2 linked regions of the Blastopirellula sediminis genome follow. Each later gene encodes a partner of the first gene's protein in a complex. Links are inferred from orthologs where the notes say so. Each region holds a gene or a part of one and is shown in the gene's direction. Other genes may lie near its edges. The genes, in order: LOC68_RS14650 and scpB.

The links.
Region 2: LOC68_RS14650 (region 1) and scpB share a complex: the UniProt entries of both Bacillus subtilis proteins name them as parts of the cohesin-like complex. The link is inferred for Blastopirellula sediminis from one-to-one orthologs.

What each region holds. Positions count from the first base shown.
Region 1 is NZ_JAJKFT010000010.1:746,577-761,083, forward strand. Bases 4,661-7,469 are described here. They hold LOC68_RS14650 (segregation and condensation protein A), read left to right. Parts: upstream 4,661-5,566; coding sequence 5,567-6,373; downstream 6,374-7,469. Other genes in these bases: LOC68_RS14645 (pentapeptide repeat-containing protein), read right to left, coding at 4,661-5,293; LOC68_RS14655 (DUF1559 family PulG-like putative transporter), read left to right, coding at 6,864-7,469. Also shown: sensor histidine kinase, read left to right, coding at 1-590; response regulator, read left to right, coding at 607-1,026; GrpB family protein, read left to right, coding at 1,031-1,582; ribosome biogenesis GTPase Der, read right to left, coding at 1,579-3,009; pentapeptide repeat-containing protein, read right to left, coding at 3,512-4,144; more of pentapeptide repeat-containing protein, read right to left, coding at 4,619-4,660; more of DUF1559 family PulG-like putative transporter, read left to right, coding at 7,470-7,841; hypothetical protein, read left to right, coding at 7,920-8,108; DUF1559 domain-containing protein, read left to right, coding at 8,186-9,166; tRNA 2-thiouridine(34) synthase MnmA, read right to left, coding at 9,257-10,369; 4'-phosphopantetheinyl transferase family protein, read left to right, coding at 10,621-11,394; acyl carrier protein, read left to right, coding at 11,426-11,695; type I polyketide synthase, read left to right, coding at 11,854-14,507. UniProt on the Bacillus subtilis protein: Participates in chromosomal partition during cell division. May act via the formation of a condensin-like complex containing Smc and ScpB that pull DNA away from mid-cell into both cell halves.
Region 2 is NZ_JAJKFT010000010.1:1,126,580-1,141,128, reverse strand. Bases 4,182-7,032 are described here. They hold scpB (SMC-Scp complex subunit ScpB), read left to right. Parts: upstream 4,182-5,246; coding sequence 5,247-5,819; downstream 5,820-7,032. Other genes in these bases: LOC68_RS16225 (metallophosphoesterase family protein), read left to right, coding at 6,437-7,032; LOC68_RS16230 (hypothetical protein), read left to right, coding at 5,833-6,237; LOC68_RS16240 (hypothetical protein), read left to right, coding at 4,434-5,033; LOC68_RS16245 (hypothetical protein), read right to left, coding at 4,182-4,259. Outside these bases: dnaN (DNA polymerase III subunit beta), read right to left, coding at 1-750; DnaA/Hda family protein, read right to left, coding at 1,051-2,148; cysteine desulfurase family protein, read right to left, coding at 2,278-3,423; more of hypothetical protein, read right to left, coding at 3,420-4,181; more of metallophosphoesterase family protein, read left to right, coding at 7,033-7,177; SLC13 family permease, read left to right, coding at 7,482-9,254; hypothetical protein, read right to left, coding at 9,322-9,705; PstS family phosphate ABC transporter substrate-binding protein, read right to left, coding at 9,799-10,773; TNT domain-containing protein, read right to left, coding at 10,877-11,533; prenyltransferase/squalene oxidase repeat-containing protein, read right to left, coding at 11,667-12,782; co-chaperone GroES, read right to left, coding at 12,948-13,235; hypothetical protein, read right to left, coding at 14,010-14,174; Minf_1886 family protein, read right to left, coding at 14,171-14,549. UniProt on the Bacillus subtilis protein: Participates in chromosomal partition during cell division. May act via the formation of a condensin-like complex containing Smc and ScpA that pull DNA away from mid-cell into both cell halves.

The sequences.
Region 1 (14,507 bases):
GCGATCTGGAGCTAGGCGACTTCGAGGAAGTGAAGCTCAACATTCCAAAAGCGAAAGCGCTCGCCGAACGCCTGGCCGCGCGGATCGAAGTGGTCCTGTCGCTGGCGAAATCGGACCTCGTTTCGATTAACTGGGAAGAGGTCGACGTCGAGCAGCGATTCCAAACGATCTGGTCGGCGCTCAAGCACGAAGGAGTCGACGTCGAAACCGACTTTCAGCATGCCGAACCGGTTTACAGCATTCCGGTCCGCTTTGACGTAACGCTCGAAAACCTCCTCTCCAACGCGATCAAGTATCAAGACCCGGCGCAAAAGAACCGTCTGGTACGGATCAAAACATGGACCGCCGACGATCAATTCTGCTTGTCGGTGGCCGACAACGGCGTTGGCATTCCCGCCGAATTCCACAATCGCGTTTTCAAACTATTCCAGCGTTTTTCCGACGACGACAAAGCCGGCAGCGGGATTGGGCTCGCGCTCGCGAAAAAGTACATTACCCAGCTAGGCGGCACGATTACTTTCGAGTCCGCCAAAGGAAAAACGATATTCTCGGTCGTCTTACCGCAGAATAACCGTCTCGCAAATCGATAGAGAAGCAGGAGCCGAGATGACCGTTACGATTGCCGTGGTAGACGATAGCGATGTCGATCGTTACCTCGTACAGCGCGTCGCCAAGTATTTGGAGATGGACGCCAAGGTGATCGAATTCGAAGCAGGCGATCACTTCTTCGACGCGATCATCGACGAACAACGGCGCGCTACCGATTTCGGCGACTTCCCGCCGCCGGTTCTGATCTTGCTCGACATCAACATGCCGCGGATGAACGGCCACGAAGTTTTGGAGTCGATGCAAGAGAAGTTCGGCAAGGAGTACAACTTCATGGTCGTCGTGATGTACTCGTCGTCCGATTTCGCCGAAGACAAACTGAACGCCATGAAGTTCCCGTTCGTCAAAGACTACATCGTCAAACCGATCACCAAGGATCAACTGCAGCAAGCGATTGATCGCTATTGCCTGGCGACGTGATGCGATGTTCGATCCGAATCTTGAAACCGGCCTGATCGGCGGCGTCGAACGGCGCGAGATTCAGATCGTCGACTACCAACCGGATTGGCCAGAAACGTTCGCCGCTCACAGCCGCCAGATCCAAGCCGCAATTCAGGGCGCGGCGATGCAAATCGAGCATATCGGCTCGACGTCGGTTCCTGATCTCGCAGCCAAGCCGATCATCGACATTCTGCTGGTCGTCGCCAACTCGGCCGACGAGTCGAGCTATCTGTCTCACTTAGAACAAGTCGGCTATCAGCTGCGCGTTCGCGAGCCCGATTGGCATCAGCATCGGATGCTTCGCACGCCCGAGAGGGACGTTCACATCCACGTCTATTCGACCGGCTGCGTCGAGATTGACCGCAACCTGGCTTTTCGCGATCGACTGCGTCAGTGTGCAGAAGATCGCATTCGTTATGAACGCGTCAAACGGGAACTCGCCCAGCGCTCGTGGGACGATATGAACCAGTACGCCGCCGCGAAGACCGAAGTGATCGAAAGCGTTCTCTCAGCGGCCGGCGACGCGACGAACTAGTCGTCGTTCAACTCGTTCAGCATGTCGCTTTCCGATCCGTCCGCCAGATCGCCGTCATGCGGACTGATCGAACCCTCGCCCCCTTCGCCGTCTCCACCTTTGAAGTCGGCTTCCTGGCGGCGATGCAGATAGAGCTTGATCGGCACTTCGCTAAAGCTGACGTGATCGCGAAGCATCGAAAGCAGATAACGGCGATAGCCGTCGCTGAACGCCTTCGGCGAGTTGCACTTCAACACGATCGTCGGCGGCTGAGCGCCGATCTGCGTGGCGAAGTAGATCTTCGGGCGACGCAGCTTGTAGAGCGGCGGCGGCGACTTTTCGAGAGCGAAGCGAATGATGCGATTCAATTCGCCGGTCGAGATGCGTTCGCGCGACTGCTTGTACAGCATCTGCGCGTGGTTGAGCAGCGCTTTGACGTTCTTGCCGGTCTGACCGGTGATGAACGCAACCGGCGCGTACGGAATGTTGCGGAAGGTGTCGTGCAGGTAGGTCGCCCAGCGATCGGTCGGCATCTTGTCGTGGTAGAGATCCCACTTGTTGACGACGAAAACGACCGGCTTGTAGTTCTCAGCGATGTAAGCGACCAGCTGCTTGTCGACCTTGCTGATCTGCTGCGACGCGTCGAAGAACATCAGCACCACGTCGGCCCGGCGAATGCTTCGCTCAGCGCGATGGGTGCTGTAGAAGTCGATATCGGTCTTCACGCTGACGCGGCGACGCAAGCCAGGCGTATCGATCGCGGTGAACGACTTGCCGTCGAGCTCAAAGCGGATGTCGACGCTGTCGCGGGTCGTGCCGGCCACTTCGCTGACGATCATTCGTTCGGCGCGGGCCAACGTGTTGACGAAAGTGCTCTTGCCGACATTGCGACGGCCGACGACGGCGATCTTCATCTCCGGTTCGCCGCTGGAAGCTTCTCCCTCTTCGGCGTCGGGCAAACGATCGGCGATGACGTTCAGCAGGTCATCTTTGTTTCGGTTCTGCAGCGTGCTGACCGGGACCAACATTCCCCGCCCCAGTTGATAGAACTGGTCGGCGTCATGGTCCATGTGCGATTCGTCGGTCTTGTTGGCGACCAGCACGATCGGCTTGTTGACGTGCCGCAAACGTTGGGCGACTTCCTGATCGAGCGGCAGAATCCCGTCACGAGTATCGACCACAAACAAAATCAAATCGGCCGAGTCGATCGCGATGTTGATCTGTTGTTCGATTTCGTCGGTCAGGTCGTCGACGTCGTTAATCCCGATCCCGCCGGTGTCGACGATTTCGAAGTAGCGATCGCGCCACTGCATCAGATAGGTCATGCGGTCGCGGGTGACCCCGGCCACGTTGTCAACGATCGCCAAACGCCGACCAGCGAGCCAATTAAACAGGCTCGACTTCCCCACATTAGGGCGACCAACGATGACGACTTGCGGCAAACTCATGGGATTTCTACAGACTCAAATGCCAGCGGCGCGCCCCGCAAGATTCCGACGGAAACCTTCCTGATTCCCCTCGAACTCATCCCCCCCGGTCAGAGCGGCGCCTAAGTAAACACCCAGTGTAGACGAAGACGGTCGGGAAAGCACGGCGCCCCAGCCGCAACCGATCGGAAACTGCCGTTCTGCGGGGATTGCCGGAAAGCGGGGTCTGGAAAAGGGCGAAACGGAGCCCCATACCCCCATTTTGCGGCTAAGGAGGCGGCGAAGAGCCGATTCCAAATTGAAGGCGCCTTTCGGTCGTCAGAGAATTCGACAATCAAACGATCAGAAGCGGCGGAAGACGCGACCGCGTCCACCAACTGGAACTCCCAACGCCGCGACTCGCTATTCGGTTGTCGCGAAGATGCTAAAAGCTTCTCAGCGAGATCTTCAAGCGATCACTCGACTCCCCACCGTGCGCAAGCGGGGAAATCGAGTCGTCAAGGTTTCGTGCTGCGAAGCCGGCTTAGGCCCAGACCTTCCACCACGGACGTTTCGCCTTCGACTTCGGGATCGGTTGGAACTTCTTGTGCTTCGTACAGGCGTTCTTCGCTCGCTCGATCAGCGTGCCGCTCATGTTGGCGTCATGCATGTCGGCGTCGGTGAAGTCGGCGTCGTCGATTTTGGCGTTGCTCAGGTTGGCGCCAACCATGATCGCGCCGCGGAGGTCGGCTCGCGTTAGATTGGCGGACGACAGGTCACACCGCAGGTCGCACATGCTGAGGTCGGCTTCGACCAGCCGCGCCGAAGAGAGATTGCCCCCTTCCAGCTTGGCGTAACGCATGTTGGCGTTGGTCATGTTGGCGCCGGTGAAGTTCGAGCGCTGCAATAGGGTGTCGGTAAAGTTGGTCTTTTGCAGATTCGCCCCGGTAAAATCGGCGTCTTGCGCCGAAGCGCCGATAAAGGAAGCTCCTTCCAAGTCGGACCCGGCGAAATTACAGCCGTTCATACTGTCGCTGTCAAAAACGCAGTCGCGGAGGACGCGATTGGAAAGGTCGGCCCCTTTCAAATTCTTGCCAACCAGTTTTTGCCCCTGGAGGCAATCGGCGTCCATTTCAAAAAGAATGTCGCCTGATTCCCGATGCTTGATTTGAATCATAATAGCCCGTTGCCCGCTTTCTAGAAGTTTAGAGATACGACAACCGCGCTTTCCGATGACCAAACACCGCCAAGCCGAACAGGTATCGCTTCCGCCAAGCGGTACGAAAAATTCGGCGACGGCCCGAGGAGGAATGTACCCCTGCGGCAAGTCTGCGGAAAACGCTTCGCAATAATGCCTTGCTAGTCTCTGCGCCTACTTCTCTGCTGCGCTCATCTCTATTACGCCGTCGGCCTCTGTCGCCTCATTCCATGGCGTTTCTGTTCCTGGTCGATTGGGGTGACGTCACCAAGCAATCGCCCTTAAAGCGATGCGAAGGTAAGGCCGTCTTCCCCAATTGCATGCGGGTAAAAGATCTGACCAGTTACTTATGATTCTAGAAAAGCAGTAGTTACGCCCCAAGAGAAAAATTGCAACTTTCTTGGTGCAGATTCGGTAAGATGCGAAGTATCGTCGCTCAACTGGGTGGAAACTTTACTTCCAAACTTTCCACCATGGGCCCTTTGGCTTGCTTGGTCGACTTTGCATTTCCTGCATCGCGCCATCGAGCAAAGTACCTTTGAGAATTGCGCCGGTAAGCTTCGCACCCACTAGTTTCGCACCATCAAGATTTGCGCTCGTAAGATCGGCGCCCATCATGATCGCGCCGTCGAGTTGCGCGTTGCGCAAGCTCGTTCGCCGCAGCGCCGCGCCGGTCAAATCGGAGGAGCGCATGTCGCAGCGATTCATCTTCGCCGAACAGAAGTCGCCGCGCAGCGTCGCCATGCTGAGATCGCAATCGGACATCGACGCTTGGGTTAGTTTCGCCGCGGTCAGGTCGGCGTATCGAAACGAACTGCGGGTTAGCGTCGCTTCGACGAACGACGCGCGATGCGCCTGGGCGTTCGAGAAGTCGGCGCCTCCTCCTTCGCACCCATCCAAATTGGCGTCGGCCAGGCTGGCGTTTTGCAAACTGGCCGACTCGAGTCGAGCCCCGCGCAGGTCGGCATGCCGCAAGTCGGCGATGTCGAGATTGGCGCCGCGCAGATCGGCGCCAGCCAGGTCGGCGTAGGCGAGCGCCTTGCTCGACAAATTCGCCCCCCGTAACGTATCGGCCGCTACTTGGAACAGCGGCTCGCCGGTTTCCCGATGTCGAATTTCGATGGGCATAGCGTTATCGGCGCCTACCAAGAAAAAAGTAAGCCGAATCGATCTCCCCTTTTCCAGCCAAATAGGGGAAAAGAGGCGGTCGAGGCGCATGCCGCAGGCGAGTGGTCGCGACATTCCAGCCAAAATCGGACCGTATCCATCTACCGCAGAGGTTGGGTAAATCCGAATATAGAGAGAGCTCTGGCCACGCCCTAGAGTTTCTGCTTTAGTTTTTGATGAAGTTTTGGCGTCGTTTTCGCGTCACCAGTTCGCTCTCGGTACGAAAGAATCCGCATGAAATTCAAGGTCGACATCGACGTTTATCGCGGTCCGCTCGACCTGCTACTTTACCTGGTGCGCAAACATGAAATCGACATTCGCGACATCCCGATCGCGATGATCACCGAGCAGTACGTCCTGTATCTCGACATCCTGCAGCAGATGGACGTCGACGCGGCGGCCGACTTTCTCGAAATGGCGAGCACCCTGGTCGAGATCAAATCGAAGCTGCTCCTCCCCGGCGTCGAAGCGGACGAAGAGCTGATCGACGACCCGCGCGAGCAACTGGTCGAACGCCTTTTGGAATACAAACGGTTTAAAGACGCGGCCGGACTGCTCGACGATCAAGGGCGGGCGTGGAACCGCCGCTTTTCGCGACTCTCCGACGATTTGCCGCCGCGACGGATCGATCCCGCGCAACAGCCGATTCACGAGGTGGAGCTATGGGACCTGGTCAGTGCGTTGACGCGCATCGTCCGCGACAGCAAAACGGTCCAGCCGACCAACATCGTTTACGACGACACGCCGATCCGCGTCTACATGCAGCGGATCCATCAGCGAATCGTCGACGAAGAAAAGGTCTCGTTCACCTCGATGTTCGAAGGCGCCGTGCACAAGGTAGTGATCATTGGTCTCTTCCTGGCGGTCCTCGAACTGGTCCGACACTGCCACGTCGTTGCGCAGCAGCCTGAGCCGCACGGCGAGATCTATCTCTCAGCCGGCGACGGTTTCAGCACCGAATTCACGCTGACCGACGTCGACGACTACTCCTCTTCAGCGGCGGAGCAAGAACCCCCGTCCGACCCACCTGAGAACGCTTAGCCGACATCGCGCTGACGTCGCTCCGCTTTTGATAGCGCGCTGAAGGTACGCGCCGACTCAAAAATGGGCTTTCCCTACCTCTTGTCGATTCCCCTGCGCAAACGTGCCGGATTCATGCGCAAAAGCGAGATTATTTTTCCTTCGGATTTCCACGGTGATTTCGCGTCGTACTGCGGCGAGTTTAACGGCCAGCTTCGGCGCTTCCTGGCAATACAGAAATGGACAACACAGACCCTATACTAGCGGCTGACTATCACTCACAAAAATTGCGCCATTAGCCATTGATGTATTTGCCTTTTAGAAAACGACGGCTCCAAAAGTCTTCACGAATTCTTCAATGAATTCGACGTTAAGAAGCCTCTTGCCCACCGCCAGCGGTTGCTACCTTGGTCCGCTTTACAGCACGACTGATTAGCACGCTAAGCGAAATCAACGTCGCGCTGACGTTGAACATCGCGGTTTCAGGGACTTTTAAAGAGGCGTCCAATTCATGAAGCGTTCCCAACAAAGCGCCGGGTTTACCCTGGTCGAACTCCTCGTCGTCATTGCGATCATCGGCGTGTTGATCGCATTGTTGCTGCCGGCCGTGCAGCAAGCTCGCGAAGCGGCTCGCCGCATGCAGTGCACCAACAACTTGAAACAAGTCGCGCTGGCGACCCACAACTTTCAAGACACTTACGGCTACATCGTTTTCGGCGGCCGCGACGGCTCGCTGACCGATCCGATCGACTCTTGCTGCAGCTCGTCGACCGTCGAAGGTTGGAACTGGTCGTTTCACCTGACGCCGTTCATGGAACAGCAGAACATCTATGAGTTGGCCGACTACAGCAATCCCTCCGGTGCGCTGAACGTCGTCGCCGCGTCGGGCGTTCCCGCTTACTACTGCCCTTCGCGTCGCGCTCCGAAAGGCTACGGCAGCGGACTCTACTATCGCTGCGACTACGCTGGAAACGCCGGCGAACGGACGCAAGGAGATCTTCGAGCTCCGGGGAGCGTTGGCGAACACGGCGTGATTCGCAACCTGGCGACCAACAAAAAACTGACGATTGAAAAGATCCGAGACGGTTCGTCCAACACGATCATGTTCGCCGAAAAGGCGCTGAACGCCGACTCGCACGGCAGCGAAGGGGGCGACAACGAACGCTGGAACAACGCCGGCTGGGACGAAGACAACATCCGCTACGGCAGCCACCGCGACAGCAGCGGCAACGTCGTTCCGCTGACGCCGATCTCCGACGACTTCGCTCCGTACGCCGATCGTTCGGGCACGTGGAACTTCCATCTCAAGCCGGCGCTTGGCTTGGGTCTCTACACCAAGTGGCATCCCTATTTCGGCGCTTCGCACACCGCGGGGATGAACGCGGCGTTCGCTGACGGTTCGGTTCGCTTCATCGCGTTCAACATCGACGGCGAAATGTTCCGTCGCGCCTGTCATTCCGACGACGGCGAAGTCCTGCAACTCGACTAAGCGAGTCGACTGATTCTCAGAACTGCGCGGTCTATTTGCATCTCAAAACAAACTCCAATTCAACAAGGCGATACCAAGATGGCTATTTTACGCTTCGCACTCCTCTTCTCCGTCCTCACGTTGGCGCTCGGTTGCGGCGGTTCGTCCGCTTCCAATCCTCCGGAGCTGACGCAGGAACTGCAGGAAAAGATCAAAGCGGAAGACGCGGCGGTTGAAGACGCAGAACGCGCGGCCAGCGATTCCTACAAGCCGGCCAAAAAGAAATAACTCGCTTTGCGCCGCCGATTTCGGGCGGCCAGCGTGAGATCTTTCCTTTCATTCCTACCTACAGAGGTCTTCCCCCTATGATTAGCAAACGTAACCCGCGCCGCGCGTCGGGCTTTACTCTGGTTGAGTTGCTGGTCGTGATCGCCATCATCGGCGTTCTGATCGGCCTATTGCTGCCGGCCGTGCAGCAAGCTCGCGAATCGGCGCGTCGCACCCAATGCAGCAACAACCTGAAACAGCTCGGCCTGGCCGCGCACAACTTCCAAGCGACCTATGGTCGCCTGGTTTGGGGCGCGCGAGACGGCCAGCTGACCGACTCGACCACCGCGTGCTGCAACGCGCTGACGGTCGAAGGTTGGAACTGGAGCTTCCACTTGCTGCCGTTCATCGAACAGCAAAACCTGTATGAGCTGGGCGATTACAACAATCCGACCGGCACGCAAGACATTGTTGCGCAAAACTTCGTGGCAGGGTTCTTCTGCCCCACGCGTCGCGCTCCGGAAGCTTATGGGTCGGGCCTGACCTACCGCTGCGACTATGCCGCCAACGCCGGCGAACGGTCGCAGGGAAGCATTCGCAACTCGAGCAACCTGGGCGAACATGGCGTCATGCGTCACCGCAACAACACCAAGGGAGAATTAACGGTCGAACGAATCCGTGACGGATCGTCGAACACCATCATGTTCGCGGAGAAGGCGCTCCACCCTGACGCTCATGGCATCGAAGGTGGAGACAACGAACGCTGGAACAACGCCGGTTGGGACGAAGACAACGTTCGCTTTGGCAGTCACGTCGACTCGTCGAAAAACGTCACCGCACTCCCGCCGATCAGCGATCGCGACGCTCCGAATCCCAACAACAGCTGGCAGTTCGGCAAAGCGGGCCTCGACCTCGGCCTCTATGGCGAATGGCATCCCTACTTCGGTTCGTCCCACAGCGCCGGTCTCAACGCGGTTCTGGCCGATGGCTCGGTCCGGTTCATCGCCTACACGATCGACGGCACGACCTTCCAAAACGCTTGCCTATCGGACGACAAGCAGACGATCTCGTGGGACTAAGCGATTGTTTGAAGTTGCAATTCCAACGCCAAAAAAACAAAAGACTCGCCTCTTAGGCGAGTCTTTTTTCATGCAGAGCAGGGGAGTGCGTCACTCGATCCAACCGCCTCCGAGCACCTGATCGCCGTCATAGCATACGACCGCTTGTCCGGGCGCTACTCCGCGGCGCGGCTCGTCAAAGATGACCGCGATCCGTCCTTCCGGAAGTCGCTCGACCGTCGCCGGCGCGTCGTCGCTGTTGTAGCGAATCTGGGCGCGGCAGCGGACAGGGCCTTCCGGCAAGTCGACCAGCCAATTGCAATCGCGAGCGGTCAGCTCAAGCCGGCCAAGCTCTTCTTTTTCACCAATCACCACGCGGTTGGTATCGGCTTCGATCCGGACGACGAACCGTGGTTCGCCCATTGCCACACCCAAACCTTTGCGCTGGCCGATCGTGTACTTCTCGATCCCGTCATGCGTACCGACCACTTCGCCGCTGGTCGTAACGATCTCGCCAGCCGTTTGCAGATCGGAGCGGCGAGCTTTGATGAATTCGTCATGCTTGCCGGAGGTGACGAAGCAGATCTCCTGACTGTCCTTCTTGTCGGCGACCCGCATGCCGATTTGCCCCGCCAGCTCACGAATCCGCGACTTTTCAAAATGTCCAACCGGCAACAACATTCGCCGCAGATATTCGCGCTCGATGCCAAACAGGACGTAAGTCTGATCCTTGCCGGGATCGACGCCCCGAACCAGACGCGGCAAGTCGCCCGGCTGATCGGTCAATAAGCGGGCATAGTGCCCTGTAGCGACGTACTCGGCGCCGACGCTGTCGGCGTAGTCGAACAGTTTGCCGAACTTTATCCAGTTGTTGCACATTACGCAGGGGTTCGGCGTTCGCCCGGCGACATACTCTTCGACGAAGTAGTCGATGATCCGTCCAAATTCACGTTGCAGGTTGAGCGCGTAAAATGGGATGCCCAGGTTGTCGGCGACGCGGCGTGCATCCGCCGCATCGCTAGCACTGCAGCAACCCTGCTTGTGGTCGGGACGATCGTTCAAGATCGGCAGCGCCGACTGGCCGTCGATCTGACAGCTAGCAATCGGAGACTGTTCTCCATGACGCATAAACACGCCGATAACCTCATGCCCCTCTTCTAGGAGAAGGTGTGCGGCGACGCTGCTATCAACGCCCCCCGACATGGCTAGAACAACTCGCGCCATCCGACGTCAAACCTTACGAAATTGCCGCAGACCGCCTACACCGCCAGTCTAGAGGCCTTTTATGATCAAACCTTTGAATTATACAGGCTATTCCGAATAATGCGGCCGATCACAGTCAGCCGATAACCCTCCCGTCGAGATTGTTCTTTGTCCGATCTCTCTTGAAGAGCGCAATCCTCACCTGGCGGCCACCCCCCTGTTTTGCCGCTGCTCGGACAAGCCAAGCCACGACACTTAACCCACAACCAAACATGATACGACTCCCGGAAGCCCGTGGCTCGCGCCTCGCACCTTTGACCGGCATGTCCGCCGAGGCGCTCCATCTATGGAGTATCCCGCTTCGAGCCGGCAAGTCGCAGGTCGCCCAGCTGCGCGCAATGCTATCGGCCGCGGAGCGTGAAAAAGCGGACGGCTTTCTGTTGGAAGCTCAGACCGAGCGCTACATCATCTGCCGCGGCGCTGTCCGCCAGATCCTGGCCGAGTACCTGCAATTGCCCGCGACTCAGCTCTCGCTGACGGCCGGAAAATACGGCAAGCCGCTCGTCGAACACCAAGATTCGCTCTGGTTCAACGTCAGCCACTCCGGCGATCTGGCGGTGCTGGCCGTTTCAACCATCGGCGAAGTCGGCGTCGATATCGAACAGGTCCGCGAAATTCGCGGCCTTCCCCGGATGATCGATCGCTGCCTGGCTCCGTGCGAACGCCCAGAAGTGCTCCGCTTGCCGTCAGCCGAGCAGAATCGTCAGTTCCTGCGGTACTGGACGCACAAAGAAGCGTATTTGAAGACCTTTGGGGTCGGAATTCGCCGTCCTCTGGAAAAGTTGGAAATCGACCTGGTTGCGCCTCCTGCACGACGCGTGATCGACCATGGCGATCGTTCTCCCGAAGAAATGGGCGCTTCCATCACCGAATTCTGCCCGGCTGAGGGGTATGTGGGGGCGATTTCGGTCTCTGGCTCGATTCCGGACGAAATTGCCGCTCAGGCGTGGGTCGGTGGTCGCTTCCGGGCCCAACGTGTAGGATAAATCCATTACGTAACGACGTGAGAGGACCTACATGACAAGCGACAAATCGGCCGCTGGCGCTTCTGCCACGGCGGAAGAAATCCAAGAGTGGATGGTCGCCTATCTTGCCCGCGAGCTGGATACGGCGCCCCAGTCGATCGACGTAACGGCTCCGTTCGAATCGTTTGCGCTCGATTCGGCGGCGGCGATCGGTATGACCGGCGACCTGGAACAATGGCTCGGACGCCGCATCGACCCGACCGTCGTCTACGACTATCCGACGATCGAAGAATTCTCGGAATACCTGGCCGATCGGCGATAAACGCCGCTGATGGGCACGGATGCAAGCGGCGCAGGTTAAAAGGCGCAATATCGCTACAATAATCGTCAAGGCTTGCGCCGCTCGCCAGTCCGATCCCCTTCCGGACGAGCCCCTACACGGCCGTCATTCCCAAGCCACGACGTAGATTGATAACCGCGATGCATCTACCTCACTCGCCGATCGCCGTGGTGGGCGTCGGTTGTCGTTTCCCCGGCGCCGCCGATCCGGCCGCCTATTGGGAGCTCCTCGCCGGCGGCGTCGACGCGATTCGTCAGACGCCGGCCGATCGCTGGGACGTCGACGCGCTCTACAGCAGCGAGCCGGCCACACCTGGCAAAACCAGCACCCGCTGGGGCGGCTTTCTGGACGACGTCGCCGACTTCGATCCCGCCTTCTTTGGGATCTCTGGCCGCGAAGCCGAAAAGATGGATCCGCAGCAACGCCTGCTGTTGGAAGTAGCGTGGGAAGCGCTCGAAAACGCCGGCATCCCGGTCGATAGCCTCGCCGACTCGCCGACCGGCGTCTACGTTGGCATCAGCAACAGCGACTACGCCCGACTGATGTTCCGCGGGCTCGAATCTCTGAACGCCTACAGCGCGACCGGGACCAGCCTCTCGATCGCCGCCAACCGACTGAGCTACGTCTTCAACTTCCGCGGCCCGAGCGTCGCGATCGACACCGCGTGCAGCTCTTCGCTGGTCGCGGTTCACCTGGCTTGCCAAAGTCTGCAGAGCGGCGAGTCGAATCTCGCCCTCGCCGGCGGCGTCAACATGATCCTGACGCCGGAAGGGACGATCACCTTCTCGCAAGCGCGGATGATGTCGCCTGACGGACGCTGCAAGACGTTCGACGCCAAAGCGGACGGCTACGTCCGGGGCGAAGGATGCGGCATGGTCGTGCTGAAACGGTTGGAAGACGCCGAACGCGACGGAGATCGCATCCTGGCCGTCGTCCGCGGTTCGGCCGTCAATCAAGACGGTCTCACCAACGGGCTGACTGCTCCCAATGGTCCGTCGCAGCAAGACGTCCTGCGCGCGGCGCTCGCCGATGCGCACCTCAATCCGCATGACGTCGAGTACATCGAAGCGCACGGTACCGGCACTTCGCTCGGCGATCCGATCGAAGTCCGTTCGCTGAAGAGCGTCCTGGCCGTCGATCGCCCTGCCGAAAAGCCGCTCCGGATCGCGTCGGTCAAAACGAACATTGGCCACTTGGAATCGGCCGCCGGCGTCGCTGGTCTGGTGAAGTGCATCCTCGCCCTCTCGCACGAGAAGATCCCGCCGCATCTGAACTTCAGCGAGCTGAACCCGTACATCGATCTCTCCGACGCGCCGATCGAAATCCCGCTTGCGCCGACCGATTGGAAATCGGAGCGCGGCCATCGGATCGCCGGCGTCAGCGCCTTCGGCTTTGGCGGCACCAACTGCCATGTGATCGTCGGCGACTACGTCAACCAAAAGACGAAAGAAACCTACGCCAACTTCCAGCGCCCGCAGCATGTGGTCACGCTCTCGGCCGCCAGCGCAACCGGTTTGGCCGAAGTTGCGACCCACTATGCCGACCTGCTGGCGGAACATCCCGATCTCGATGTCGCCGACTTCGCCTATTCGGTCAACGTCGGACGCTCGAAACTGGAAACTCGCCAGGGCTTGATCGTCGATTCGCGCGAAGCGGCGATCACGCAGCTTCGCAAGATCGCCGGGACTGCGCCGAGCGAAGAGAGCGGCGCCAAACGTCGCAAGCTGAAGACCGCCTTCCTCTTCACCGGGCAAGGCTCGCAGTACTTCGGCATGAGCAAGACGCTGTACGAAACGCAGCCGATCTACCGTGCGACGCTCGATCGCTGCGCCGAGATCCTTGCGCAGTACGACGTGCCGCTGCTTGAGATCCTGTTCGGCGCCGACGCCGACGCGGTCAACCAAACCGCTTACACGCAACCGGCCCTGTTCGCCGTCGAGTACTCGCTGTACGAACTCTGGAAGTCGTGGGGCGTCGAGCCCGACATGGTGATCGGGCACAGCGTCGGCGAATATGTCGCCGCCTGCGCCGCCCGCGTCTTCTCGCTCGAAGATGGTCTGAAGCTGATCGCGCTTCGCGGCAAGCTGATGAACTCGCTTCCGGCTGGCGGCGGCATGGCCGCGATTTCGGCCGGGCCGTCGGTCGTCGATCCGCTGATCGCCGCCAACCCGACCAAGCTCTCGGTCGCCGCTTACAACAGCCCGCAGCAGACGGTGATCTCAGGCGAAATGGCCGCGCTCGATGCGGCGATCGCCGAGTGCGAAAAGCAGGGAGTTCGCGCCACCCGCCTGACCGTCTCGCATGCGTTCCACTCGCCGCTGATGGATCCGATTCTCGATGAATTCGAGAAAACGATTGGCCAGATCGAACTCCATCCGGCGTCGATTCCGCTCGCCGCAAACCTGACCGGACAATGGGCCGGCGACGAAATCACCACGCCCTCTTACTGGCGCAACCATCTGCGCGAAGCGGTCCGCTTTGGCGACGGAATGGCGCTGCTGGGTAAGAAGGGCGCCAAGGTCTTTATCGAGGTCGGCCCGAATCCGATTCTAACCGGGCTCGGCCGCGCGACGCTTGATGGCAAAGATCTGAACTGGCTCTCGTCGATGCGCGCGAAGCGCGACGAGTGGCAAACGCTCCTCGGTTCGCTCGCCCAGCTGTTTGAACTCGGCGGCAAGATTGACTGGCACGGCTTTGAAGCAGGCTACGCGCGCACCAAGATCGAGTTGCCGACCTACCCATTCCAGCGCTCGCGCTTCTGGGCGCCCGACAGCGCCGGTCCTGCCGATAGCGG
Region 2 (14,549 bases), 380 kb from region 1 along the record:
GTCGCGCCATTTGGGGAAACGTCCTTCGACCAGTCGCGCGTAAATCGTTGCGGGGCCGATCTTCACCAGCACGTCGTTGGCGCGAGCGGCGATCTGCACCGTCGCTTCCAAGTTGGTCAGCGCCCGTTCGATCAGTTGCATCGCGCGAGCCGGCACAATCGTCATCGCATCGGCGGCGCCGCCATGTCCTTCGATCGCGACGGCCGGTCCGCTCATCTTCGACAGACGACGTCCATCAGTCGCAACCGCGGTGACGAGCTCCGGCTCCATCTCAAGCAAGATGCCCCCCAAAGCGTAACGACCGCTTTCGCTGTCGGCCGCGAACAACGTGCGGCGGATCAGTTCTTTCAGCGTGCGGGCCGAAAGTTCGTGGTACTTCGATTCGGTGAACGAGTGAACTGCCGGGAACTCTTCGGGGTTCTCTGTCGACAGGGTAAATTTGCTCCGCTCACCTTGGACGATCGTGCCCCCTTCTTCGCGGGTGATTTTGAGCTTTTCATCGCTCACTTCCCGCAAGATTGACCCAAACCGTTGCACCGGCAACACAATGCTGCCGGGAGCTTCGACTTCGACTCCAGAAACTTCGATTCGAACGCCGACTTCCATATCGGTCGCCATCATAATGGCGCCGCTTTCGGTTGCGTCGAGTTTGACGTTTTGCAGAATCGGCTTCGGGCTTCGTGAGGGCGCCACGGCGGCCGCGGTTTGAAAGGCCTGCTGGAACTGTTCCCGATCAAATGTGATTTTCATTGTCTCGCCGGTTCTCTTCTGTAATGTCTTTTTAAATCTAAGTCGTAGTAGTAAGGCGAAGCGCGAGGCCGTCGATACTTGTCGCTAAACCGCCGCCGCGACTCGTAAAACGTCGAGTCAAAGCGAATTCCTACATCGTGGAAAACCAGGCGCGCAATCGTCTCTTACGCTGCGCTAGCGTGTCGTTAGTCCGCCAGCTAGCGACGGCCGAAAATCGGATGTCGCTAGCGGCCGAATCTATCGACATTGCGCGCCATGAGCGCGCCAGGTTTTCCCCATAGCAACTTCGAGGTTCGTGATTCATGACGCTTGCCGTTGGATGAGCCGTTCCAGTTCATCCAGCGCCGATTGCGTCGCCGCTTCCCGCTTGCGCCGCGCTTCTAACTTCTGAATTGAGTGCATGATCGTCGTATGATCGCGCCCGCCGAAATGCTTGCCGATCGTGGCGAAGCTCGATTGCGTCAGCTTTCGCGCCAGGTAAATCCCGGCGTCACGAGCCGCAACGATCGATTGCCGCCGCGATGGTCCGCGTAAATCGGCGATTTTGACTTGGTAATAGCGAGCCGCCGCCGCCGAAATCGACTGCAACGTCGGAGTTCGCCCGGTTAGCTTCGCCGAGATGAAGCGGCGAGCCGCCAGCGAATCGATTCGCCGCATTTTGCCGAGCTGCGGCGTCGTGCCAAACTCGCGGGCAAACAGTTCGAGCAGCAGCCCCTGTAGTTCCGGCAAATTCACCGCGAACGCTTCGGCCAACTGCTTCGCCGCCGGAGCGGTCATGTCGACTTGATGCTGCAGCGCGAAATGAATCGCGAGCGCTTGTCGCGTCATCGCGCTGGGAGGTTCGACCGGAACCAGCAATCCTGCGGCGAGGCGACTGACCAGGCGCCGCGACAGCGAGTAATTTTCCAGCGGATTCCCTACGCAGGTCGCCAGCACTAATCGATCGGTCGCGACCAATTCGTCGAGCCGCAGGGCCAGCTGTTCTTGCGCCGAGGGGAAATTCGCCAGTTCGTGTAGATTGTCAATCAGCAGTGCGTCGACCGATTTCCACATCGACATGAAATCGACAGGTTCTCCACGACGTGCGGCTGTGGTGATGACGCGGGAAAAGTCTGCGCCCGTTGTAGTTACGACCTGAGAATCGGGGTGAGCCTGTTTCCACCGCGCCAGCAGACCAGCCGCCAAATGGCTTTTGCCGGTCGCCGTCGGGCCGTAGAAAACGACCGGATTCCAAGGAGGACTAGGAGCGTCGAGCGCTTCGACAGCCGTGCGAACGAGACGATTTTCGGGTCCGCCGAGAAAACGGCGCACCGCTCCACCGGGCATCGTCTCAGGGGACGAGCCATCCTGCGCTCCAGGCGCCCAGGGTAAACCGATGGCGAAAACGTCCGTATTCACCGAGACTCCGTTAACGGCCAGAAGAAGCAGCCGCAATGTGCATGCGAAGAGCTTTTATCCAAGCCCGGATTATAGCGGATTTTCGGGCGGATGAATAGCCTCAGAGGGGCTAGATCAGCGTTTAATTGATTAGCGCAAGTTATTGATGCAATTAGAGATACGACGCAAGCCTTCGGCGACTTCGTCGCGGGTCGTATCGCGGCCCAAACTTATCCTCACCGCGCTCTCAATTTGGTCGTTTTCCAGCCCCATCGCGATCAGTACCGGAGACCGTTCGCTCGACCCGCTCGCGCACGCCGAACCGGTCGAAATGCAGACCCCAGCCAGGTCGAGCGCCATCACCAAAGCTTGTCGATCGATGCCTGGAAAGGAGACGCTGATCGTATGCGGAAGCCGTCCAACTTCGGCGCCATGGATGACCGCCGAGGGATCGATTTGGTGCAGCTCCGCCTCCATCTCGGTCCGCATTTCGGCGAGATTCGCATACTTCTCTGCGGACTGTAGCGACAAACGCATCGCTTTGGCCATCGCGATTCCAAGCTCGACCGGTTCGGTTCCAGGTCGTTTGGCCAACTGCTGCCCTCCCCCGTGCAACTGCGGCGAAAGCTGCACTCCATGCCGCAAGATCAAGCCGCCGACGCCGCGCGGGCCATGCAACTTGTGCGCGGTGATCGTCATCGCGTCGACGCCCAGATCGCGAAACGAGACCGGAATTTTTCCGATCGCCTGAATCGCGTCGCAGTGCGTTTTGACCCCAATTTCTCGGCATTTTTCGGCGATTTCGGCAACCGGTTGCAGTACTCCGGTTTCGTTGTTCGCCAGCATCACGCTGACTAGTTGCGTCTCGGGGGTGAGCAACGCGCGGAAGTAATCGAGATCGATCGTTCCGTTCTGCTGAGCCTTAATCGTCTGCACATCGTAGCCGCGCATGCGGAGCAGATCGGTCGCGGCCGAGACGCTTGGATGTTCGATCGATGAGACGATCACTTTGCCCGGTTGCGGTTTGACCATTCCGAAGATCGCCAGGTTGTTCGACTCGGTCCCGCCGCTGGTCAGCAGGAATTCATCACTGGCGAAACCTTCAGTTTTCGCCCCTAAATCGGCCAGGATTTGCTCTTTCGCCTGCTCGAGTGCGGCGCGAGAGCGTCGTCCGAGCGCATGCTGACTCGAGGGATTCACGTAGCCTTGTGCGAAAGCGTGCGCGAGCGACTCGGCGACTTCCGGATCAATGCGGGTGGTCGCGTTATTGTCGAGATAGATCGGCGCTGGTTTCAATTGCTCGCATCCTGGGATTCGCTCTTCTCCTTCGCTTCCTTCTTGGGCTCCGACTTTTTCGGGTCCTGATCCTTCGTGTCCCCTTCTTTTTCCGAATTTTTCGTCTCTTTCAGGATGACGACGCCGACCGTTTCGAGCCGTTCGATTTCCTTGCGGCAGGCCGCGGCGAGATCGGTTTTGCCGGTGGCTTTCGCCCCTTCCTCGGTCTTCTTATAGCTCTCCAGCAGAAACGCGGTGAGGCTTTTCTTCGCCAAATCAGCCCGCGCGTCCTTCGTCAGAGACTTGGTGATCGGTTTGAGACGCGAAAAATCGACCATCTTGTCGATCATTTCCGGCGCCATCCAATAGAGCTTCAATTGGGCGACCTTTTCGACTTCGCTCCACAGCATCCCGGCGAGCAGCGGGTTGTCTTTGCTCCACTGTTGAAGGTCGACTCGGGTGTTTCCTTCTTGTAGATAGTCAGTCAGGTATCTCGGGGATCCCTCAAAACTGACGTTCATATTGATCAGGTCCCATTTGTCTTCCGGCAATTGCAGCGGAGCCCGACTAATCCAGCCTCGATCGACCAGTAACTGCGACAATGGAGGGGTTTGATCGACGTAGGCCGTCGGTCCGGCTTGAACGCCGATGATGGGGATTCTCGCCGCGACGAATTGGCGAATGCGGAAACCATCGGGATGGAATTGCGTTCCGGTGACCAGCAGAAAACCGCTCGAGCAGACGATCAACGCCGTGAGAGCGATGCTCGACCCGAACACGACCAGCGGAAAGATGATCGGCCAATTGCGACCGGCTCCGGGGGACGGCTTGTGAGGAAAAGCAGGAGGATTCGCCATCGGTGCAGTCTCTACGGCTTTGAAACGGAGGAGTCAGTTGGGCTTGCTAGCGGTGCAAAAATGGAATTGGAGCTGGAAAAATACGGGATATCGGCGGAAAATCGTATTCTCGACCGGCAGCCATCCCCCTAAGATTCTGCACTTCGATATCGAAACCTGAGGTCAGGAAAGTACGTGAGTCACGAGTCTTCCGCGTCGGTCACTTTACGATCCTTGGTGATGCTGGCGTTCTTGATATTTCTGCCTGCCGCGGCCCTAGCGCCGGATGGTCTGCGGCGCGTCGTCGCTGCGTTTCAGCAGTCGAGCTCCGAAACGACGACCGTGGAGACGCCCGAAAAACCGCTCGGAAAGCCGCAAGTTCGACCCACGCTGCGCGAGGAGGCGAGTTCGGACAGCCGAGCGTTTCCGCTGGCGGAAGATCCCTTCGCCGAGTCGCTGCAATCGCCGGGCGCTGACAAAATCGTCCCGGTTTTCGACGAGCATGGCCCCTCTCTAGGAAAGGCCCTCGATGGCATTTTATCACAGCGATCGAGCGAATTAGAGGATCAATTGCAGCAAATGGGGGCTTCCTACTACCGCTTGGAGGCCTGGGGCGAAAATCCGCGAATTTACCGCTTCCACTGCATGGCCAAAGTCCGCTACGCAGGGAAAGAAGAATCGAAGCGATTTGAAGCGACCGCCGAGCATCCTATCGACGCGATGCAGAAGACGCTCGAGCTGCTTCACCAGTGGCATAAAGAGCTGAAATCTCGCGGTGATTCGCAATCTCGCTAGAATAACGACCAATCGCTTTTTCCGTCTCTCGGTTTGGCCAAGTTCCCCGCAATGCCTACTCGACTTCGACATTGGACGTATCGACGTCGACTTGTGTGCGGCGCAACTTCGGCTTGGTCGCCGAAAATCCGCAAGAACCGTCGGCCGCTTGGCCGAATAAAACGCCGGACTCCCCCGGCGAAGAAGCCTGAAAGCAAGTATCGCGATTCGCGAATGCAGCGCTTGGAGGCGATTTTGTTCTTGGCTCGGGAGCCCCTTTCCAGCCGCAAATTGGCCCAACTCGCCAACTTGGCGGATGGAACTGAAGCCCGTACACTGATTCGTTTCCTGAACCGCCTGTATGACGCGGCCCATCGGGCGTTTCGCGTCGAACAGTCGGCCGGGGGTTACCAGTTGATGACGCGACCGAAGTTCGCCGACTGGATTCGCCGATTAGGAAACCAACCGGTTGCGGCGGGACTTAGTTCTCCGGCAATGGAGACGCTAGCGGTCGTCGCTTATCGTCAGCCTGTTTTGCGGGCCGACGTTGAGGCGATTCGCGGGGTCAATTGCGGAGAAATGCTCCGTCAGCTGATGGATCGCGATTTGGTGAAAATCAGCGGACGTAGCGAAGAGTTGGGCCGCCCTTACCTGTACTCCACAACCCGAGCGTTCCTGCGTATGTTTGGGTTACGGAATTTGGATGATTTGCCTCGAGCGGAAGACTTTCGTCGACCGATTGGGGATTCGAATACGAACGAAACCACACCCTGTACTGAATCGACGGCCGAAGGCCGTGCGGAGTGAAAAGGAGCTTAACGTGTCGATCACGCTGTTTCCCGAAGTTTCTCGCACCGCGGAAGACGAACTGTCGCTGACTCTGGCGTTCCCGCTGTCGCAAGCGCCGATCGAAGACGAAGAAGACGACGACTACGAGGACGAAGAAGAGTACGAAGACGACGAGGAAGAAGAGTACGAAGAGTACGAGGACGATGAAGAAGAAGAGTATGAAGACGACGATGAAGAGTATGAAGAAGTAGAAGAAGACGAAGAAGAAGACGAAGAGTACGACGAAGACGAAGAGACCGAGTGGGAAGAGGTCGAAGACGACGAAGAGTACGAGGACGACGAAGAAGAATACGAAGAAGACGATGAAGAGTATGAGGACGATGAAGAGTACGAAGAAGATGAAGAAGAAGAAGAGTGGGACGACAGCGAAGAGTAATTTCGCTTAACCACGCTTCGGACTTCACGTCCGCTCGCTCTACCACCAGATCAAGCGAACGGCCTTGGCGAACATGCTAAGGCCGTTTTTTTGTGCGCTTGCTCGCGATGATGATCGAGCGAATCAACTTTCCTTTTCTTAGAAGTCGCCTACGATTCAGAGGAATTGCCCCTCGTTTCTTCCTCTCGAAGTTGGTTGCATGATTGCCATTCTCAGCGACATTCACGGCAATCTGGAAGCGTTGGAGGCGGTGTTGGCGGATGCCGAAAACCAAAGGGCGACGCGCTTCATTTGTTTGGGGGATGTTATTGGCTATGGTCCTGATCCAATTGCTTGCCTGCGCCATGCCCAGCGGTTTGATGTGACGCTCACCGGCGACTGGGAATGGGGCGTAATCTCGCCTGATCCTCAGCATTGGCTGCCGAACCTCTTTCGGCGGATAACGCTGCTCCGCGAAACGATTCTCGCGGAACCGGACGGCGAGCGACTACTCACCTGGATCGCTGGCCGAAGCGATTCGCATCGTTGCGACTCCTGCTTATTTGTTCATGGCTCTCCCGCGAGTTGTCGCGACTACCTCTTCCCAGAAGACATTTACAATAGCCAAAAAATGGATCGATTCTCGCAGCTTGCCGACGGCGTCTGCATCAACGGACATACGCATCTCGGCGGCGTTTTTGACCGCAGTACGTCAGGCGAATGGGAATTCGCTAGTTCGGAGTCGCTCGAGGAAAAAGCGATCCCGCTCCAGTCGCCGATGATTCTCAACGTCGGCTCGGTTGGTCAACCGCGAGACGGAGATCCAAGAGCTTTGTACGTCTTAATGGACAAAGGGACGTTCCGTTTTCGCCGCGTCGAATACGACTACGGGCTAACCGCCAGCAAGCTTCGCGACGGCGGAGATGATATGGACGGCGATCGGCTCGCCTGCGGCCGCTGATCCAGTTGGAAGATTCTCGCGCGAACCTCCCGCCGCCGCTAGCTGTCCGCATCCGGTTGGCAAACCTTAACGCCTGGCACGAAGTTCCCGATCTTCCGCCGCCTGGCGTTCCGATAAGTCGCAGCATGAAACGCGCTCACCTTCACCTCCGTTGTTGTTGTCCGCCGACGGTCTCCGTCTGGGCGGAATCTGCGCGTGGATGATCGGCTGTCGCCGAACGCTGCGAGTACCGCATAGGCTGGGACCGAAGTCTCAGCCTTGTTTTGTTTCTTGATCTGTCCGTTTCGCTGCCTGAGGTCTAGCTGTGGAACCTGCCGCCTGGTTTACGTTGGGAGTCGTCTTCGTCGCGTTTGTCGCGATCGTGAAGAATTGGTCTCCTCCAGACCTCGCGTTTCTGGCGGCGACCGCATTGTTGGCGCTCGCTGGAATCATCACGCCGGCCGACGCGTTCGACGGGTTTTCTAACGCCGGGATGCTGACGGTCGCGTTCTTGTTCGTCGTCGCCGCCGGATTGCGTGAAACCGGCGTCCTCGACTTTGTCGGCCAGCGGTTATTGAACGGGGCCCAAACCGAACAAAGCGTCCTTGGTCGATTGGCGGCGATTGTGATTCCCGCTTCCGCATTTCTGAACAACACGCCGATCGTCGCGATGTTTTTGCCGATCACGCTTGATTGGTGCCGTCGCCGGACCGTCGCTCCGTCGAAGATTCTGATTCCCCTGTCGTTTCTGACGATTCTCGGCGGGACCTGCACGTTGATCGGCACGTCGACCAACCTCGTGATCCAGGGGCTGATGATCAAAGACGGCATGCCGGGGATGGGACTGTTCGAGATCGGGATGGTCGGGCTTCCGTATGCGGTGGTTGGGACAATCTATCTGATGACGATCGGCCGCTATCTGTTGCCGGAGCGCGTTGAAACGATGGAGCAGTTCGGCGAATCGCGGCGCGAGTACCTGGTCGAGATGAAAGTGCCGGCCGATAGTCGCTTGACCGGCAAGTCGGTCGAAGAAGCGGGGCTCCGTCATTTGCCGGGGCTCTTTTTGATCGAAATCGATCGCGGCGGCGATATCGTTGCGCCGGTCGATCCGCAAGAGAAATTGCGGGCCGAAGATCGCTTGGTCTTTACCGGCGTCGTGTCGAGCGTCGTTCAGCTTCAGCAAATCGCCGGTCTTGCGCCGGTCGACAAAGCGGCTGATCTGTCGGCCCGCGAATTGACCAAACGGCAGATGTGCGAAGTCGTCGTCTCCGCCAACTCGCGCCTTGTCGGCCGCAGCATTCGCGACGCCGACTTCCGCGCGGCGTACGGCGCCGCGGTCTTGGCGGTGCATCGAGCCGGTCGCCGTATCGAACAAAAGGTAGGCGACATTGTTCTGCAGCCAGGCGATACGCTCCTGTTGCAAACGCCGTCGCACTTTGCCCGCGCCCATCGCAACGACCCCGCGTTTTACCTGGTGAGCGACGTCCAGCAGTGGCGACCGTTGCGTCGACATCGCGCCTGGATTGCGATTCCGCTCTTCGTCAGTCTGATCGTGGTGATGACGACCGGGTGGATCTCGACGAACATCGCCGCGGCGCTGGTCGCCGCCGGGATGGTTTACGCCGGATGCATCTCGGCCGGTGAAGCGCGGCGCAGTATTGAATGGCAAGTGCTGATCACCATCGCCGCGGCGTTTGGGATCGGAGTCGCGATGGAGAAGTCTGGCGCCGCGCTGGCGATTGCGGAACTGCTCGTTCACGCGACCGAAGGCGCTGGTCCGATTGTTGCGCTGGCGGCGGTATACATCACCGTTTCGATCCTGACCGAACTGATCACCAACAACGCGGTCGCTGTGCTGATGTTTCCGGTCTGCTTGAAGATCGCCGAGTTGAGCGACGCTTCGCCCCGCCCATTTCTGATGGCATTGGCGCTGGCGGCGTCAGCCAGCTTTATGACGCCGATCGGCTATCAGACCAACATGCTGGTCTACGGTCCCGGCGGCTATCGCTTCGCCGACTTTATGAAAGTCGGCGCCCCGCTGAATATCTTGCTGGGGATCATCGCCGTGATTCTGATCCCACTGATCTGGCCCTTTTAAGAAAGGCGAAGTAATCGTAGCCCGAGGCGCAAGCCGAGGGAATGCGGCCGCAAAGCACGCAGCACCGTCACTCGCCAAGATCGCCGAACCCCAACACTTCCTCTTCTTCCGGCGAGATGATAATCCGCGGCTTGACCGTAATGATCAGCTCCGTCGAGACCTCACTGAGTCCTAGCTTCTCTTCTTCCTCAACTTCCATAAACAATCCGCACGGCGTCACCGTTTGCCAATCGATCACCGCTTCTGTTGGACCAACGACCAGCGCGGAACGCTGGCTTTGCGAGCTAGCTGGATAAAAGCCGTCGACGAACGCCTGCACGCGCTGCTCCGGCAAAAGAAAGCTGGAGGGGCGAGACGGCACGAGATCGCTCCACGATTTGACTTGCGGCTGGCCGCCAGCGACGTTGCCGACGAGGACCACGAAGAGGCCGAGGGTTAGGAACGTTCGCATCCGATTCTCCTGAAGGAACTCCGATCAGTTCCCATCAGGATAATGCGGGGTGAGGAATTGCTCCTAGAGCAAAAAAAGGCCGTTCCGGGCCGCTTAGTAATCCTCAAACGTGATCTTTACCAGCGACAACTGCCGCTTCGCCTGGACGGCGCTGAGGGGCAGATAGCCATCTTTGACGACTTCGGCCTGACCTTCCTGGCTGTAGATGAACTTGATGAACTCGCGTTGGAGCGGATCGAGTTGTTTGCCGTTGTAATTGACGCCGATCAATAAGAACCGGGTGAGCGGATACTTGCTGACGTTTTCCAGCGTCGGTGCGATGAAGGGACCGCCGTCTTTGGAAATGGGGACGGTGCGAACGCCGGGGTTTTTGAAACCGACGCCGCTATAGCCGATGCCGACCGGATCGTTGGCGACCGCTTGAATGACGGCGGCGCTCCCTGGTTGTTCCTGGACGGAATCGCGATAGTCCCCTTTGAAGAGCGCCTTCTCTTTGAAATAGCCGTAGGTCCCGGAAGACGCGCTCCGTCCGTACAAACTGATTCGCTCTTTGGCCAGATTACCGCCCAACCCCACTTGGCCCCAAGTGCGGAGATCGGCTGAGCCGCTCTTGCGGGTGCTCGAAAAGATTCCGTCCAAATCTTCGAAGGAGAGGCCTAAGATTGGATTGTTGTTGTGGACGTAGACCGCGAGCATGTCGATCGACGTGCCGAGCTGCGTCGGTTTGTACTGATGACGTTTTTCAAACTTGTCGATTTCGGCCTTCGTCATCGGGCGGCTCATCGGTCCGAAGGTCGCTCTTCCTTCGGTTAACGCGGCGGGCGCGGTCGACGATCCCTTCCCTTCGATCTCAATTTTGACGTTGGGGTAAAAGTCGTTAAAACGCTTCGCCCAGAGCGCCATCAAGTTGTTCATGGTGTCCGACCCCATGCTGCTGATCGTGCCGGAGATTCCCTGTTGGGGTTTGTACTTCGGCAAGTTCGGATCGACCTGCGTCTGGGCGACGGCGGTTTGCCCTGCGCAGAAAGTGATGAGAGCGATCCACAGCAAAGTCGAGCGACGAGTCATGAGATCAACCTTGAGAAAGTGCGCCGGGCGATTCGGGCGAGGTGTCTGAATTTATAGGCAATTCGTGGACGTTTCAAGGAATTTCCAATCGCCGGCCGCCTCATCATTCATTTCTTAACTTGGAATACAGATCATCGCGGGCTTCTTCCTCCGTCGCAAACGTTTTGATTCCGGTTCGTCGGCCTCGCTCGCTGTAGTAGGTGCTCCATGTGCCGTCGGCGAGTTGCTCGAGACAATGCGCTTCGTTGGGCAAACCTCCTTCGAGCGAAATGATTTCGGCGGCGGCCGCTTCTTCCAGAGTCGTGACGATCTGTTCGACGTCGCTCGTGAGCGTCTCCACTTCCAGAAATCCTTGCTCCAGCCAATGTTCGACCGACTTCACCAAATCGTACTGGACGCCGCCGCCAGGTTGACCGAACCAAGGCGCCGCTTTTCCTTCGAGCGCCGGCAGCGGTTTGAGAACGCGATAAACGTAGTGCGGTTTCTTGAGCGTCCCCGGCGCGAGCGAAAGATCAGCCGGAGGAACGCCAAGGTTGGAAACGAACGTGCCGCCGGGATAGCCCCATCGCTCAAGTTGCACACCGGCGGCGATTTCCACATCGGCCGGCTTCCCTGCAAAACCTTCGTCCGGCGGCCAGCGGATGCTGCCGTTGGGATTGGTCCACTTCGAATCAACGACCGCCTGGCGATCGCAAGCCGAAAGCAAAACGAGAAGGAGTAGAGCGAGCGAAAGACGCTTGGCGGGCGAGAGGTAGCGCATGAGCAGATTCGATTTTCGTGAGGCGAGCTGTCGATAGCGTTTGATTTTAGCCGGCCGACGGGGAGAGCGTACAAAAAAACATGCCAGGCGGAACCTGGCATGTTTTGAAGTTCAATTGCTTGATGGCAGCGGCTTACTTGCCCGCTTCCGGCTGGACGTACTCCATCGCCAGCAAGGTGTAACCGGTAACCAACACCGGGCTTCCTTCCATCCAGCGGGTCGTTTCGTTGACCCAGCTGCCGTCCTTTTGTTGTCGTCCGAGGAGTTCCTTTCGCAACTCGGCGCGCCACGGATGCTTGGCGCCGTCGGCAGTGCCGAACTCTTCTTCGCCAAAAGCGTCCAGCGCTTTGGCGGCGGTCAAGTAATAGTAGAACAAGCCTTGCTGGCCCAAGCCCGGGTTTTCGTGCAGGGTGTAATGCTTGCCGAGCCACTCGGAAGCGGCTTTGACGCGCGGGTCATCTTTGTCGACGCCAGCATAGATCATGCTCTTCAGACCGGCATAGGTCATCGAGCCGTAGCTCCGCAGACCGCCGTTGGGGGTTTCGCCCGCTTGGCTATTGCCGCCGGCGGCGATGGTGTAATAGAAACCGCCGTCCGGGTTCTTGGCCGGGAATTCCGACGTGTTGTGTTCCGATTCGAGGTTCTGGCAGCGCGAAACGAAGATCAGCGCCTTCTTCATCGCTTCGTCTTCTGGACCAGTGCCGGTCGCTTTGAGCGCTTCCATCATGAATGCGGTGTTCGACAGGTCAGGACGTTTGTGACCGCCGTAACCGGCGCCGCCGTAGAAAGTATCCGATTCTTCTTTGTCTTCGCTGGCGTCCCACTGGATCCCTTTCAGGAACTTGTCGGTACCGGCCAGCAGTTTGTCGTAGCGGCCATCTTTGTTTCCGGCGGCGAACGCCAGAACGGCCAACGACGTTTCGTAGTTCTTGTGGGTGCTCCCTTCAGCGTAGATGCCGCCATCTTCCTTGATCTGGGATTCCAAATAGGTGAGGGCCTTCTTCGCGACCGGATCGTCGGCGGTGCGGCCATGCGAAAGAATGCCGGCCGTGCAAAGCCCGGTCACGCCGATTGGGGACGCTTCGCCGAACGAACCATCTTCGTTTTGTTGTCCGGCTAGATAGTTAATGGCCGAAGTGATCGCTTTGTCGTAGGCGGCGCGGTCGTCGTCAGCAGCCAGGATCGGCGAGCAGAACGCGACTAGCGCAGCGATGGCCAGTCCTCGACGGAGTGAGAAAAGAGCAAGCATCAAATTTCCTCTTCTGGAATGAAAGTACCTGGGAGCGGATGTTGGGATTGTTTCCGCTCGGAAACCGGCGTAATCGGTGACTGGCCTGCCACCCCGATTTTCTGGAGGGACGCTTCCATTCTAGGACCGCCGGCGTTGGAGGCCAGCAAGTTCTAGTTGTAGGGATTATTCGAGCACGGCGAGAATCTCAGCCTCGCTCATGATCAACAACTCTTGATCTCCGATCTTGATTTCGGTTCCTGCCCACGAGGAGAACAAGACCCGATCCCCTTCCTTGACGTCGTGCCCGGCCCGCTTGCCGTCGGACAGCAGTCGCCCGTCGCCGACGCTGAGGACGCGTCCTTGTTTGGGCTTCTCTTGAGCGGAGTTGGGAAGCACGATGCCGCCGGCGGTCGTCTCTTCGGCGTCGAGACGTTTCACCACGAGGTTGTCACCAAGGGGAACGATCTTCATCTTTGGATTGAACTCCATACAGGGCGCAAAGTCGCGATCGATCTTCTTTCGCGAGTTCTCTTACCGATCCAAGGGGATGGACGGGCGCAGCGAATAGGGGTCTGCGCGTTAAAAGAGGCAATCCACGATTCTGGCATCTGACCGCGGGAGTATCAAGTCGAGGAAAAGACCCCCCGGCTGGCGAGAATCTCTCAGTTTTTGCTTGAACTCAAGTGTCGGTTTCGCTAGGTTGACGTTTCAGGCAGTAACAATTTTGGCGATGTCGAAAAACGAAACGGCCATCCTGAAAATCAGGATTCAAACCGTAGCAACGTCAAAATTAACTCTCAAAAGAATGCGTCACGTCCGGATCTTCCGCCATTGGGTAACAAGCCCGCTGACGGGAGACCTTATCATAAGTTAGTTGACGCGAAGGGATGCGCGAGATTGCCGTCGGGACGACGGAGATACGTCGTACCACCACGAGCAGCCGGTTTTCTGCTCGCTTGATTGATCGCGATTCGCCCATCCGCGACGATTAGTCGCAGCCACATGTTCCCTTTCCTCGATAATTGTGGCGAGTCTCGGCTAGGAGGCGTTTTCGGCAGATCCTCAACCTAGGATCGATCCGGAGCGTCGAAATCAAGCGAGCGCTTAACTGCGAACGCTAATGGGACCTCAGGTCCTTGGTTCGCGACGCCGGTTGCATCGAATGCCGCCTTGGAGCGTGCCCACATGCGCGTTCGAAGGCGGCTTCTTTTTTAGCTCCCCTTCTCCGGCTGCATCGCTTTCCGACTACAGCTTGTCGGACGCCATGGCGACCAGAAACAACAGCCAGCCGGCCATCAGGACCAAGAGAAACCGCATCACCTTCGGATGCGCCTGCGGCGGATCGCAGGTCGGCAGCATGTAGGGAGAAAGCTCGGCCGGCGGCGGCGATTTTTTCTTCGGTCGACTCATCGCGGGGAAGATTCCTCGGTAACTTCGATCCGGAAATCACGGACGAATGCGTCCTCAAAGTCGTAGACGCCGTCAAAATCTTCGCGGCGATCTTGCGGCGACTTCTTCATCATGCCGATGTCGATTAGGTTGTAGACGATGTCGCCGAAGTGGCTGGTAGTCTCGACGCCCCAGCTGTTGAGGACCGTCTTGGCCATCAGGCCGTACTGCTGTTGGGCGAAGTTGCGGATCGCTTCGCACAGCATCTGCCCGGTCAGGTGACGTTCCTGTTCCTGCCACTCCGGATCGTCATCCTCATCGTCGAACTCGTCGTCGTCGAGGATCATTTCCTCTTCGTCGAGGGCGAGATCGTCGTCTTCCTCATCCTCGTCATTC